One region of the Micromonospora sp. L31 genome, then DNA from elsewhere that is predicted to be linked to it. Evidence: riboswitches for the same ligand, from Rfam matches in the RefSeq annotation. Region 1 holds a riboswitch; the other holds the start of a gene.

Evidence for each region. A riboswitch is a leader RNA that binds a small molecule or an ion and turns the genes downstream of it on or off. The one in region 1 is predicted to bind cyclic di-AMP.
Region 2: linked by a shared signal. The riboswitch ahead of ACTMS9_RS02960 (coiled-coil domain-containing protein) and the one ahead of ACTMS9_RS07595 (coiled-coil domain-containing protein) in region 1 are both predicted to bind cyclic di-AMP.

The regions. Positions count from the first base shown of each region.
Region 1 covers NZ_JBQHDC010000002.1:220,805-226,027, reverse strand. The annotation lists gene ACTMS9_RS07605 (HelD family protein) at 1-1,874, shown strand, start outside; gene ACTMS9_RS07600 (cation diffusion facilitator family transporter) at 2,036-2,950, shown strand; cyclic di-AMP (ydaO/yuaA leader) riboswitch at 3,092-3,223, shown strand; gene ACTMS9_RS07595 (coiled-coil domain-containing protein) at 3,228-4,283, shown strand; gene ACTMS9_RS07590 (hypothetical protein) at 4,401-4,907, shown strand; gene ACTMS9_RS07585 (SRPBCC family protein) at 4,921-5,223, opposite strand, start outside.
Region 2 covers NZ_JBQHDC010000001.1:602,762-607,984, forward strand. The annotation lists gene ACTMS9_RS02950 (helix-turn-helix transcriptional regulator) at 1-148, opposite strand, end outside; gene ACTMS9_RS02955 (carbonic anhydrase) at 382-1,035, shown strand; gene ACTMS9_RS02960 (coiled-coil domain-containing protein) at 1,098-2,117, opposite strand; cyclic di-AMP (ydaO/yuaA leader) riboswitch at 2,122-2,252, opposite strand; gene ACTMS9_RS02965 (YibE/F family protein) at 2,419-3,759, opposite strand; gene ACTMS9_RS02970 (copper-translocating P-type ATPase) at 4,078-5,223, shown strand, end outside.

The sequences.
Region 1 (5,223 bases):
TGCGGACCGGCCAGGTGCTGCACGTGGGACGGCTCGGCGTGCGGGGCGAGAACGCCGAGACGCTGGTCGTGGACTGGCGTGCCCCGGCCGCCGCCGCGTTCTACCAGGCGACCCCGGCCGAGCCGCTGGGCGTGGTGCGGCGGCGCACCATCCAGTCGTCGGCCGAGAAGGTCACCCGGATCGAGGACGACCTGCTCGACCCGGAGTCGGCGCCGGCCGAGATGACGGTGGTCGGCGACGGGGCCCTGCTGGCGACCCTCTCCCGGGCGACCGGCCGGGGGATGCGCGACATCGTGGCGACCATCCAGCGGGAGCAGGACGAGGCGATCCGCTCCCCCGGCTCCGGGGTCACCATCGTCTCCGGCGGCCCGGGCACCGGCAAGACGGCGGTCGCGCTGCACCGGGCCGCGTACCTGCTCTATTCCGACCGCAGCCGGTACGCCGGCGGCGGCATCCTGGTGGTCGGCCCGTCCTCGGTCTTCGTGGAGTACATCGCCTCGGTGCTGCCCTCGCTCGGCGAGGAGACCGCCACGCTGCACTCGCTGGGCTCGCTCTTCCCGAGCATGTCGGCGACCAGGACCGACCCGCCGGAGGTGGCGGCGGTGAAGGGCTCGCTGCGGATGCGCAAGGTGCTGGAGCGCGCGGTGCGCGACGCGGTGCCGGGCGGGCCGGACGAGCTGCGCCTGCTCTACCGGGGCGAGCTGCTCCGGCTGGAGCGCCGCGAGCTGGACGGCGTCCGGGACCGGGCGCTGTCCCGGGGCGGGCGGCGCAACGAGGTCCGGCGGGTCGCCTTCGATGCGGTCCTCGCGGCGCTGTACGCCCAGGCCCGCCGGCTGGGCGTCACCCGGCTGCCGGAGCAGCGCGCCTTCGAGGACGAGATCATCGACCGGTCGGAGTTCCGCGAGTTCCTCAAGGCGTGGTGGCCCCGGCTGCACCCGCGGCACGTGCTGGGCTGGCTGGCCCGGCCGGAGCGGCTGCGCCGCTACGCCGGCGGCATCCTGTCCCGGGCGGAGACCGCGCTGCTGGTCGAGGCGTACCGGGCGCTGGACGCGCAGGGGCTGACGGTGGCCGACATCGCCCTGCTCGACGAGCTGGACGCGCTGCTGGGCAAGCCGGTGCGGCCGGCCCGGGCCAAGCGCGACCCGTACCAGCTGGCCGGCGGCGTTCGCGAGCTGAGCACGTTCGCCGACCGGCAGCGGGCCGCCCGGGCGGCGGCCCGGGAACGTCCGGAGGACTACCGCGACTACGCGCACGTGGTGGTGGACGAGTCGCAGGACGTCTCGCCGATGCAGTGGCGGATGATCGGGCGGCGCGGCCGGCTCGCCTCCTGGACGGTGGTGGGCGACCCGGCGCAGACCGCCTGGACGGGTGACCCGCAGGAGCTGGACCGGGCGCGGGACCAGGCGCTCGGCCGGCGCCGGCGGCACCGCTTCGCGCTGACCACGAACTACCGCAACTCGGCGGAGATCTTCGCGGTGGCGGCGGCGGAGATCCGCCGGCTCTACCCCGACCTGAAGCTGCCGACGGCGGTCCGCTCCACCGGCGTGGAGCCGGTCGCGCTGACCGTCGCCGCCGACCGGCTGCCGGCGGCGACCGTGCAGGCCGTGGACGCGCTGCTCACCGAGGTGGAGGGCACCGTTGGCGTGATCACGCCGGTGCCGCGCCGCGACGAGGTGGCCGGCTGGCTGGGCGGCCGCGGCGGCTCCCGGCTCCAGGTGGTGACCAGCCTCCAGGCCAAGGGCATGGAGTACGACGGCGTCGTGCTCATCGCCCCGAGCGAGATCCGCGCCGACCCCGGCTCGGGCGTGCGCACCCTCTACGTCGCCCTCTCCCGCGCCACCCAACGCCTCACCACCATCGACCCCACCCCCTGACCCCGCCCCGGGGTCGGGCACGTTCCGAGAATGAGTGGCTGTACCGGGCGCGGCGGCCACTCGTTCTTTGAAGGTGGGGGAAGGCGTGCGGGGTTAGTTGCATACATAGCGATGTGAGCATAGATTGGGTTCGGGCCGCCAGGGCGACGGAAGGTGTGGGCGTGGGCGCAGGTCATGACCACCACGGGTCGGTCACGAACGCGGCGCACCGCCACCGGGGGCGACTCTGGGCGGCCTTCGCGCTGCTCGCCGCGCTGATGGTGGTCGAGGCCGTCGCCGCGTTCGGCACCGGCTCGCTGGCCCTGCTCTCCGACGCCGGGCACATGTTCACCGACGTGCTCGGCATCGGCATGGCGCTGGCCGCCATCACCGCCACCCGGCACGGCGACCGGGACCCGCAGCGCACCTTCGGGCTCTACCGGCTCGAGGTGCTGGCCGCGCTCGCCAACGCCGTCCTGCTCAGCGGGGTGGCGATCTACGTGCTGATCGAGGCGGTCCGCCGGTTCGGCGACCCGCCGGAGGTGCGGACCGGGCCGATGCTGGCGGTGGCGGTGCTCGGCCTGCTGGCCAACCTCGTCGCGTTCGCGCTGCTGCGTCCCGGGGCGCAGGAGAGCATCAACCTGCGCGGGGCGTACCTGGAGGTGCTCGGCGACCTGCTCGGCTCGCTGGGCGTGATCGGGGCCGCGCTGCTCATCGCCGGCACCGGCTGGTGGTGGGCCGACCCGGCGGTGGCGGTCGCGATCGGCCTGTTCATCCTCCCCCGCACCTGGCGACTCGGCCGCGCGGCGGTACGCATCCTGGTCCAGGCCGCCCCGGAGCACCTGCAGGTGACCGCCGTGCACGACCGGCTGACCGCCGTCCCCGGCGTCGCCGAGGTGCACGACCTGCACGTCTGGACGCTCACCTCCGGCATGGAGGTCGCCTCCGCCCACCTCACCATGGTCCCCGGCGCCGAGGTCGGCACGGTGCTGGCCGCCGCCCGCACCGCCCTGCACGAGGACTTCCACATCGAGCACGCCACCCTCCAGATCGAGCCGGGGGCCGCCCCCGGCGCCTGCGGGCAGGTCGAGTGGTGACGAAATCGGACACCTATTGTCCCATTGTGTCACCTACACCAGGATTCACTCCAGTACCCTCAGTCACGAAACGGGCGGGTGTCACACCCGTACCGGTAGGCTCGGTCCCGGCCTCCGCCAGGCGGCACCCTCCGGTGCCGGCGGTGGCCGCCGCCTAATCGCCTGCCAGGGCGAGCCGGGGAACCATGTTCGTGGGGTGCATCCGCGTCAGCGGTAGGGATCTTCCGTCCCGAACCCGTCAGCTAACCCGGTCGGCGGCTGACGGAAGGACATGTGCATGCACGTACGACGTACCACCGCACGGCTGGCGGCCGCGGTCGTCGCGACGCTCGCCCTCGGGGTGTCGTCCGCGCCGGTCCCGGCGACCGCCGCTCCCCCCGCCACCCGGCTCGCCGCCCCCGGCGACCCCGAGGGCGGCACCCCCGCGCTGCGCGCCCAGCTCGACGCGGCCAGCAAGGGCTGGATCGACGCCAAGGCCGCGCTGGAACGCTCCACCAAGCGGCAGCAGGAGCTCGGCAACCAGCTCAAGACCATCGAATCGGAGCTGACCGTCCGGCAGGGCAAGGTCGGCGAGATCGCCGGCGTGGCGTACCGGACCGGGCGGCTCGGGCCGGTGTCGGCGCTGCTGAACAGCTCCAGCCCCGAAGGCTTCCTGGACCGGGCGGCGGCGCTGGAGACGGTCGCCTCCAACGAGGACCGGGAGCTGCGCAACCTGCTCCGGACCCGCGACGACGCCACCCGCACCCGGGCCGCGCTCGACAAGGAGATCGTCGAGGAGCGCAAGCAGGTCGCGGTGATGGCCAAGCGCAAGCAACAGGCCGAGCGGGCGCTCGCGGTGGCCGCCGCGGACAAGCCCGCCGCCAGCACCGGGAGCGGCTCCAACGCCGGCACCTCCACCGCCAACGCCCGGCCGGCGCCGCGCAACCCCGACGGGTCCTGGCCCTCGGAGTCGTGCAGCGTCAACGACCCGACCCCGGCCAACGGCTGCATCACCCCGCGCATGCTCAACGCGCTCAAGCAGAGCCAGGCGGCCGGCTTCACCCGGTACGTCTCCTGCTACCGCCCCAGCGGCTCCGGCGAGCACCCCAAGGGCCGGGCCTGCGACTTCGCCGCGCAGAAGAGCGGCTTCGGCGGCGACGCGACCGGCGGGGACCGGACGTACGGCAACAACCTGGCCGCGTACCACGTCCGCAACGCCGACCGGCTCGGGGTGCTGTACGTGATCTGGTACCGGCAGATCTGGCTGCCCAGCAGCGGGTGGAAGTCGTACAGCGGGGCCGGCGGGGACCCGTCCAGCGACCACACCAACCACGTGCACCTGTCGGTCTACTGACCGACCGGCGGCGGGGCCCGTCCGAGGCGGACGGGCCCCGCCGTACGCGCGCCGACGTACCCGGGATGTCGTCGCCCGGCCCACGACGCAGCGCAACGGCCGGGCGAGCATCGAGGCATGACCCGACTCTCCCCCGACGGCCGCAAGACCCTGCTCACCCTGCACCTGGTGACCGCGCTGGGCTGGCTCGGCGCGGACCTCGTGCTGCTCACCCTCGGCATCGCCGGGCTGCGCGGTGCCGACCCGGGCGTGGTCTACCCGGCGGCGGCGCTGGTGGCGACGTGGCTCTTCGCGCCGCTGAGCGTGCTGGTCTGGGTGGTCGGCGTGACCAGCGCGCTGCTGACCCCCTGGGGGCTCCTGCGCTGGCGCTGGGTGGTGGTCAAGCTGGTGCTCACCACGGTGATGATCGGCCTGGTGCTGTTCGCGCTGACGCCGAACCTGCGCGCCGCCGCCGGACCGGACGCCACCGCACACCAGCGCATCGACGTGGTGGTCGCCCCGGCCGTCTCCACCGGCCTGCTGGTCACCATGACCGTGATCTCCACCTGGAAGCCGTGGGGCCGCAACCGCCGGGCCGTCCCGCCGCCCCGCCGGACGGCGGCGACACCCGTCGGCCGCCGCTGAGTTGACGGGGGCGTCAGTTCGGGACCGGGCCGCCGTCGGCTTCCCGGTCCAGCACCGCGCCGAGGCGGCTGGCCAGGCCCAGGTGCGCGGCACGGGCCTGCCGGAACGCGTACCCGAACAGCGGCGCCGGCGCGGAGAGGGTGATCTCCACGTCGATCCGCAGCACGTCGCCCTCCTCCTGGAGCCGGGTGTGGTTGCGCACCGTCGTGCCGGGCTGCTGCCGGGCCACCGTGACGATCTCGTCGTCGGTGACCACCAGCACGTCGGCCTGGTAGGTGACCGGGAACCGCAGCGGCCCCAGCTCCAGCCGGTCGGT
Region 2 (5,223 bases), on a different contig from region 1:
CGCGCTCGGTCACCCCGACCTCGTCGGCGACGTCCCGCAGCCGGGCGGTGGGGTTGCGGGCGATGGCGAGCAGCACGTGCGCGTGGTTGGTGAGGAACGTCCAGTTCCGGGTGCTCCCGTTCTGCGCAGTCGTCGCCATGCCCGTCATCGTATGGCCAGCCGGCCGGCATTTCCGCCCTGGCCTCCGCGCACCCGGAGCCGTCCGGGCACGGCCCGGGGACACGGCGGCGAAACACGCTGCCCACGTCCCGGTAATGTATGAAATCCGTATCACGTATCCCTTGACGTATCTTTCGCTGCGTGTGACGGTGGGCGGCGAGGCCGCCTCCGTCGCCGGCCGGGTATGACCAGGCCGATCTCGCGAGGGACCGAGGTGAGGCAATGACCCTGACCGATCCGACGCAGGCGCTCGCCGAGCTGCACGCCGGCAACCGGCGCTTCGTGACGGGCGCGCAGCGCCACCCCAACCAGGACTCGCTGCACCGGACGGCGGTCGCCGACGGCCAGCACCCGTTCGCGGTGATCGTCGGCTGCTCCGACTCCCGCCTCGCCGCCGAGATCATTTTCGACCGGGGCCTGGGTGACCTCTTCGTGGTCCGGACCGCCGGGCACACCGCCGGCCCCGAGGTGCTCGGCAGCGTCGAGTACGCGGTGAGCGTCCTGGGCACCCCGCTGGTGGTGGTGCTCGGCCACGACTCCTGCGGGGCCGTGCAGGCCGCCCGGGACGCCGCGCGGACCGGCACGCCGCCGGTCGGGCACCTGCGGGCGGTGGTGGACGCGGTGGTACCGAGCCTCCAGCGGGCCGCCGAGCAGGGCGTCGACGACGTTGACGGGATCGTCGACATCCACATCGCGCAGACCGTCGAGGCGCTGCTGGGCAACTCCGCCGTACTGGCCGCCGCGGTCGCCGAGGGGCGGTGCGCGGTGGTTGGCATGTCGTACCGGCTTAGCGCCGGTGAGGTGCGGACGGTGGCCGCGGTGCCGAGCGTCGTGCCGGCCCAGGCCGACGGTCGGGCGACCGCCGTCGCAGGCTGAAACCCCCCGCACGCGACGAGGGCCGCCCCACCGGGGACGGCCCTCGTTCGGTACGCGTCGCGCTAGAGCATCGACATGTGTACGTGGTCGGTGTGGTTCGACGGTCCGCTGTACGACTTCCACCCGGTCGCCGGGAACCAGATCTGCCGGTTCCAGATCACGTAGTAGATGCCGAGCCGGTCGGCGTTGCGGATCAGGAACGCGGCGAGGTTGTTGCCGTACATCCGGGTGTCGTTGTTGTACCAGGGCGCGAAGCCGCTCCGCTGCAACGACCAGTCGCAGGCCTTGCCCTTCGGGTGGTCCCACGGCCCACCTGGCCGGTAGCAGCCCGCGAACCGGGTGAAGCCGGCCCGCCGGACCTCCTTGTACGCGTGCAGTGTGCGCGGCGTGATGGTGCCGGAGGTGGTCGGGTCGTTCTCGGTGCGCGACTCGGGCCGCCAGCCGCCGTCGGCCGTCCGGCCGGGGCCGATCCGGGCGACCGGCGAGGTCGCGTCGACCAGGCCGCCGGTGAAGCCCCGGCCACCGACCAGCTGGAGGGCCTTCTCCGCCTCCCGGCTCTCCCGGGCCATGTCGTTGGTGAGCTTCTGCTGCTCGCGCACCTCGGCGTCGAGCGCCAGCTTGGCCTGCTCCGCGCGGTTCTTGGCGGCGGTGACCTTGGCCAGCTTCTGCGCGTTGACCATGTTCAGCTCGTCCAGGGCGGCGGCGCGCCGGACGAACGAGTCCGGGGCGTCGCTCTCCAGCAGCATCGCCACCGCGCCGATCCGGCCGGTCCGGTACGACTGCGCCGCGATCTGCGAGACCGTCGGCTGCAACGCCGCCAGCTCGTCCTGCGCGCGCCGCACCTCCAGCCCGAGCTGCTGCTGGCGCTTCTTGGACTTCTCCAGCTGCGTCTTGGCCTTGGAGTACTCGCGGTTGCGCAGCTCGATGACGTCGGTGAGCAGCTTGGGCTCGCCGTCCTCCTCGTGCCCGGAGGGGGTGGGGGTCGAGGGCGCGGCGATCGCGGCTGTCGGCCCGCCGAGGATGGCCAGCGCGGCGAACACGGCCACCACCGGAGTCAACCAGCGGCGCAGGGGTGCCGTCACAGTGTTCCCTTCCGTCGACCGCCGACCGGGTTAGCTGACGGGTTCGGGACGGAAGTGGCCCCTACCGCTCGCGCGGATTCACCCCATGTACCTGGTTCCCCGGCTCGCCTCGCGGCGATTGGGCGGCGGTACCGCAGGCGCCGCTGCGCGCCTTCGGCGGTGACCGGCAGCGAGGTTACCCGAGAGTCGTACCGGGGATCTACGTCCAGAACCCGACTAAAAGCGTTATTTCGTCGTAGCGATGCGTGACGAGTGACGCGTTCGTCAGGTTCCGCGTCGGCGTCGGTCACGCAGCGGAGTCTCACCATGCGGTGTCCGTGCTCCTTTCCGGGTCGGGCCACCGTGCGGGGGCCGGGGTGGACGGTCCGCCGGGACGCGACGCGCTCAGCGCCTCGAGCGCCGCGTCCCGGTCGGCGGAGGGGCGGGGCGTGGGTGCCGGTCCGGTGTCCCGGGCCGGATCGTCGGCCGGGCCACGACCGGCGGTGGCGACCAGCGCGGCCAGCGCGGTGGTCAGCGGTACGGCGGCGACCAGGCCGAGCGTCGCCACCGCGCTGCGGACGATCTCCTGAGCCAGGAACTCGCTGGTGAGGATCTGGCTCACCGGACGGCTGTCGGCGGTGAGCAGGAGCAGCAGCGGCAGCGAGGCGCCCGCGTACGCGAGCACGATGGTGTTCACCGTGGAGGCGATGTGCGCCCGGCCGACCCGGGTGGCGGCCCGGTAGAGCTGCGTCCGGGACAGTCCGGGGTTGGCGTGCGCCAGCTCGGTGACGGTGGCGGCCTGGGTGACGGTGACGTCGTCGAGCACGCCGAGCGAGCCGATGATGATGCCGGCCAGCAGCAGCCCGTGCAGGTCGACGTCACGCTGGTACATCGACAGCGTGGTGGCCTCCTCGCTGCCGAACCCGGTCAGGTGGGTGGCGGCGGTGGCCAGGCTGCCGAGCAGTCCGGTCAGCACCAGGCTGCCGAGGGTGCCGAGGACCGCCACCGAGGTCTGCGCGGTGATCCCGTGGGTCAGGTACAGCACCACGAACATGATCAGCGCCGAGCCGGTGATCGCGATCAGCAGCGGCGAGCCGCCCGCCGCGATGCCGGGTACGACGAAGGTCAGCAGGATGGCGAAGCTGGCGCCCAGCCCGGCCAGTGCGGCCAGTCCGCGCAGCCGGCCGAACGCCACGATCGCCGCCGCGAAGAGCGCCACCAGCCACACCAGGGGCTTGCCCCGCTGGTGTTCGGCGATCTGGTAGCTGGTGGCGGTGGGGTCGGCCGGGTCGGCGAGCTGGACCAGCACCACCTCGTCGCCCACCGCGACGGTGGGCGCGCCCGGACCGGCGGGCACCGGTGTCTCCACCTGCTGGCCGCTGTCCGGGCCCTGCTCGACCCGGACCGTCACGGTCCCGCACGGCCCTTCGGCCGCGCCGGGCGGTGCCTCCGGGGTCGGCGGGCAGGGTTCGGTCACCACCCGGGTCACCGTGCCGTGGTGGCGTGCCGGCTCGGCGCCGCCGTCGGCCTGCCGCGAGTCGCGCGGCCACAGCACCAGGGCGGCGATCACCGTGACGACGAACAGCGGGACCACCGTCGCGACGAGGATCCGCCGCACCCCCGATGGGGCGGACGGAGCGGGACGGGTGTGGTCGGCGCCCATTGCGAGTCTCCCAACGATCCAGGGCGGGGTACGTGTCAGCCGGCCGTTCGGTTCACCGGCGGGACGCGCGTGGCGGGCCGCGTACCCCGGGGTGGGCCCTGGGTGCCGGCGGGGTCACCCAGCGCGATCGGACGGCGCGGTCGCCCGGCGTGGCGACCCGCCCGGGCGGTCGCTGACGGCGGCCGAGCCCGGCGCGGTACGCGGGCCGGCGGCAGCAGCGGCGGATGGCGAGTCATGGCCGGTGAATCGTAGCCAGGTTCGGTGCGGGTCCGCCCGGTTCGTGCCGTCGGCAGCGCGCTCACCGGGCATCGTGGGGGCATGGACCAGCACGCCGGACCGGCGCGGCACCCGGGGTCGGACCGGCACCGGGGGCACGACCGGCACGCCGGCCACGACCCGGAGATGTTCCGCCGCCGGTTCTGGCTCTGCCTGGCGCTGACCCTGCCCGTGGTCGCCACCAGCCACATGGTGATGGAGTGGTTCGGCTACTCGCTGGAGTTCCCCGGCCGGTCCCTGGTCGGGCCGGTGCTCGGCTCGGTGGTCTTCTGGTGGGGCGGCTGGCCGTTCCTCGTCGGCGCGGTGCGCGAGGTGCGCGACCGGGCCCCGGGCATGATGCTGCTGATCGGGATGGCGATCAGCGTCGCGTACGCCGCCTCGCTCGCCACCAGCCTGGGCGCCTTCGAGCTGGACTTCTGGTGGGAGTTGGCCGCCCTGGTCACCATCATGCTGCTCGGGCACTGGCAGGAGATGAAGGCCGTCGGGCAGGCGCGGGGCGCCCTCGCGGCGCTGGCCGCGCTGCTCCCCGACGACGCCGAGCGGGTCGGGCCGCAGGGCGGCACCGAACGGGTGCCGGTGAGCGGCCTGCGGGTGGCCGACGTGGTGCTGGTCCGCCCCGGTGGGCGGGTGCCGGCCGACGGGCGGATCGTCGACGGGGCCGCCGAGCTGGACGAGTCGATGGTCACCGGCGAGTCCCGCCCGGTCTCCCGGACGGTCGGGGACCGGGTGGTGGCCGGCACCGTCGCCACCGACTCGGCGATCCGGGTTCGGGTGGAGGCCGTCGGCGACCAGACCACCCTCGCCGGCATCCAGCGCCTCGTGGCACAGGCGCAGCAGTCCGGCGGGCGGGCGCAGGCGCTGGCGGACCGCTTCGCCGCCTGGCTCTTCTACGTCGCCACCGGCACCGCCGTGCTGACCGTCGTGGGGTGGACCGCGCTGGGCGAGCGGGACGAGGCGGTGGTCCGGACCGTCACGGTCCTGGTGATCGCCTGCCCGCACGCGCTCGGCCTGGCCATCCCGCTGGTGATCGCGCTCTCCACCGCGCTGGCCGCCCGCTCCGGCGTGCTGGTCCGCGACCGGCTCGCACTGGAACGGATGCGCACCGTCGACGTGGTGCTCTTCGACAAGACCGGCACCCTCACCAGGGGCGAGCACGCCGTGGTCGGGGTGGCCGCCGCGCCGGGGACC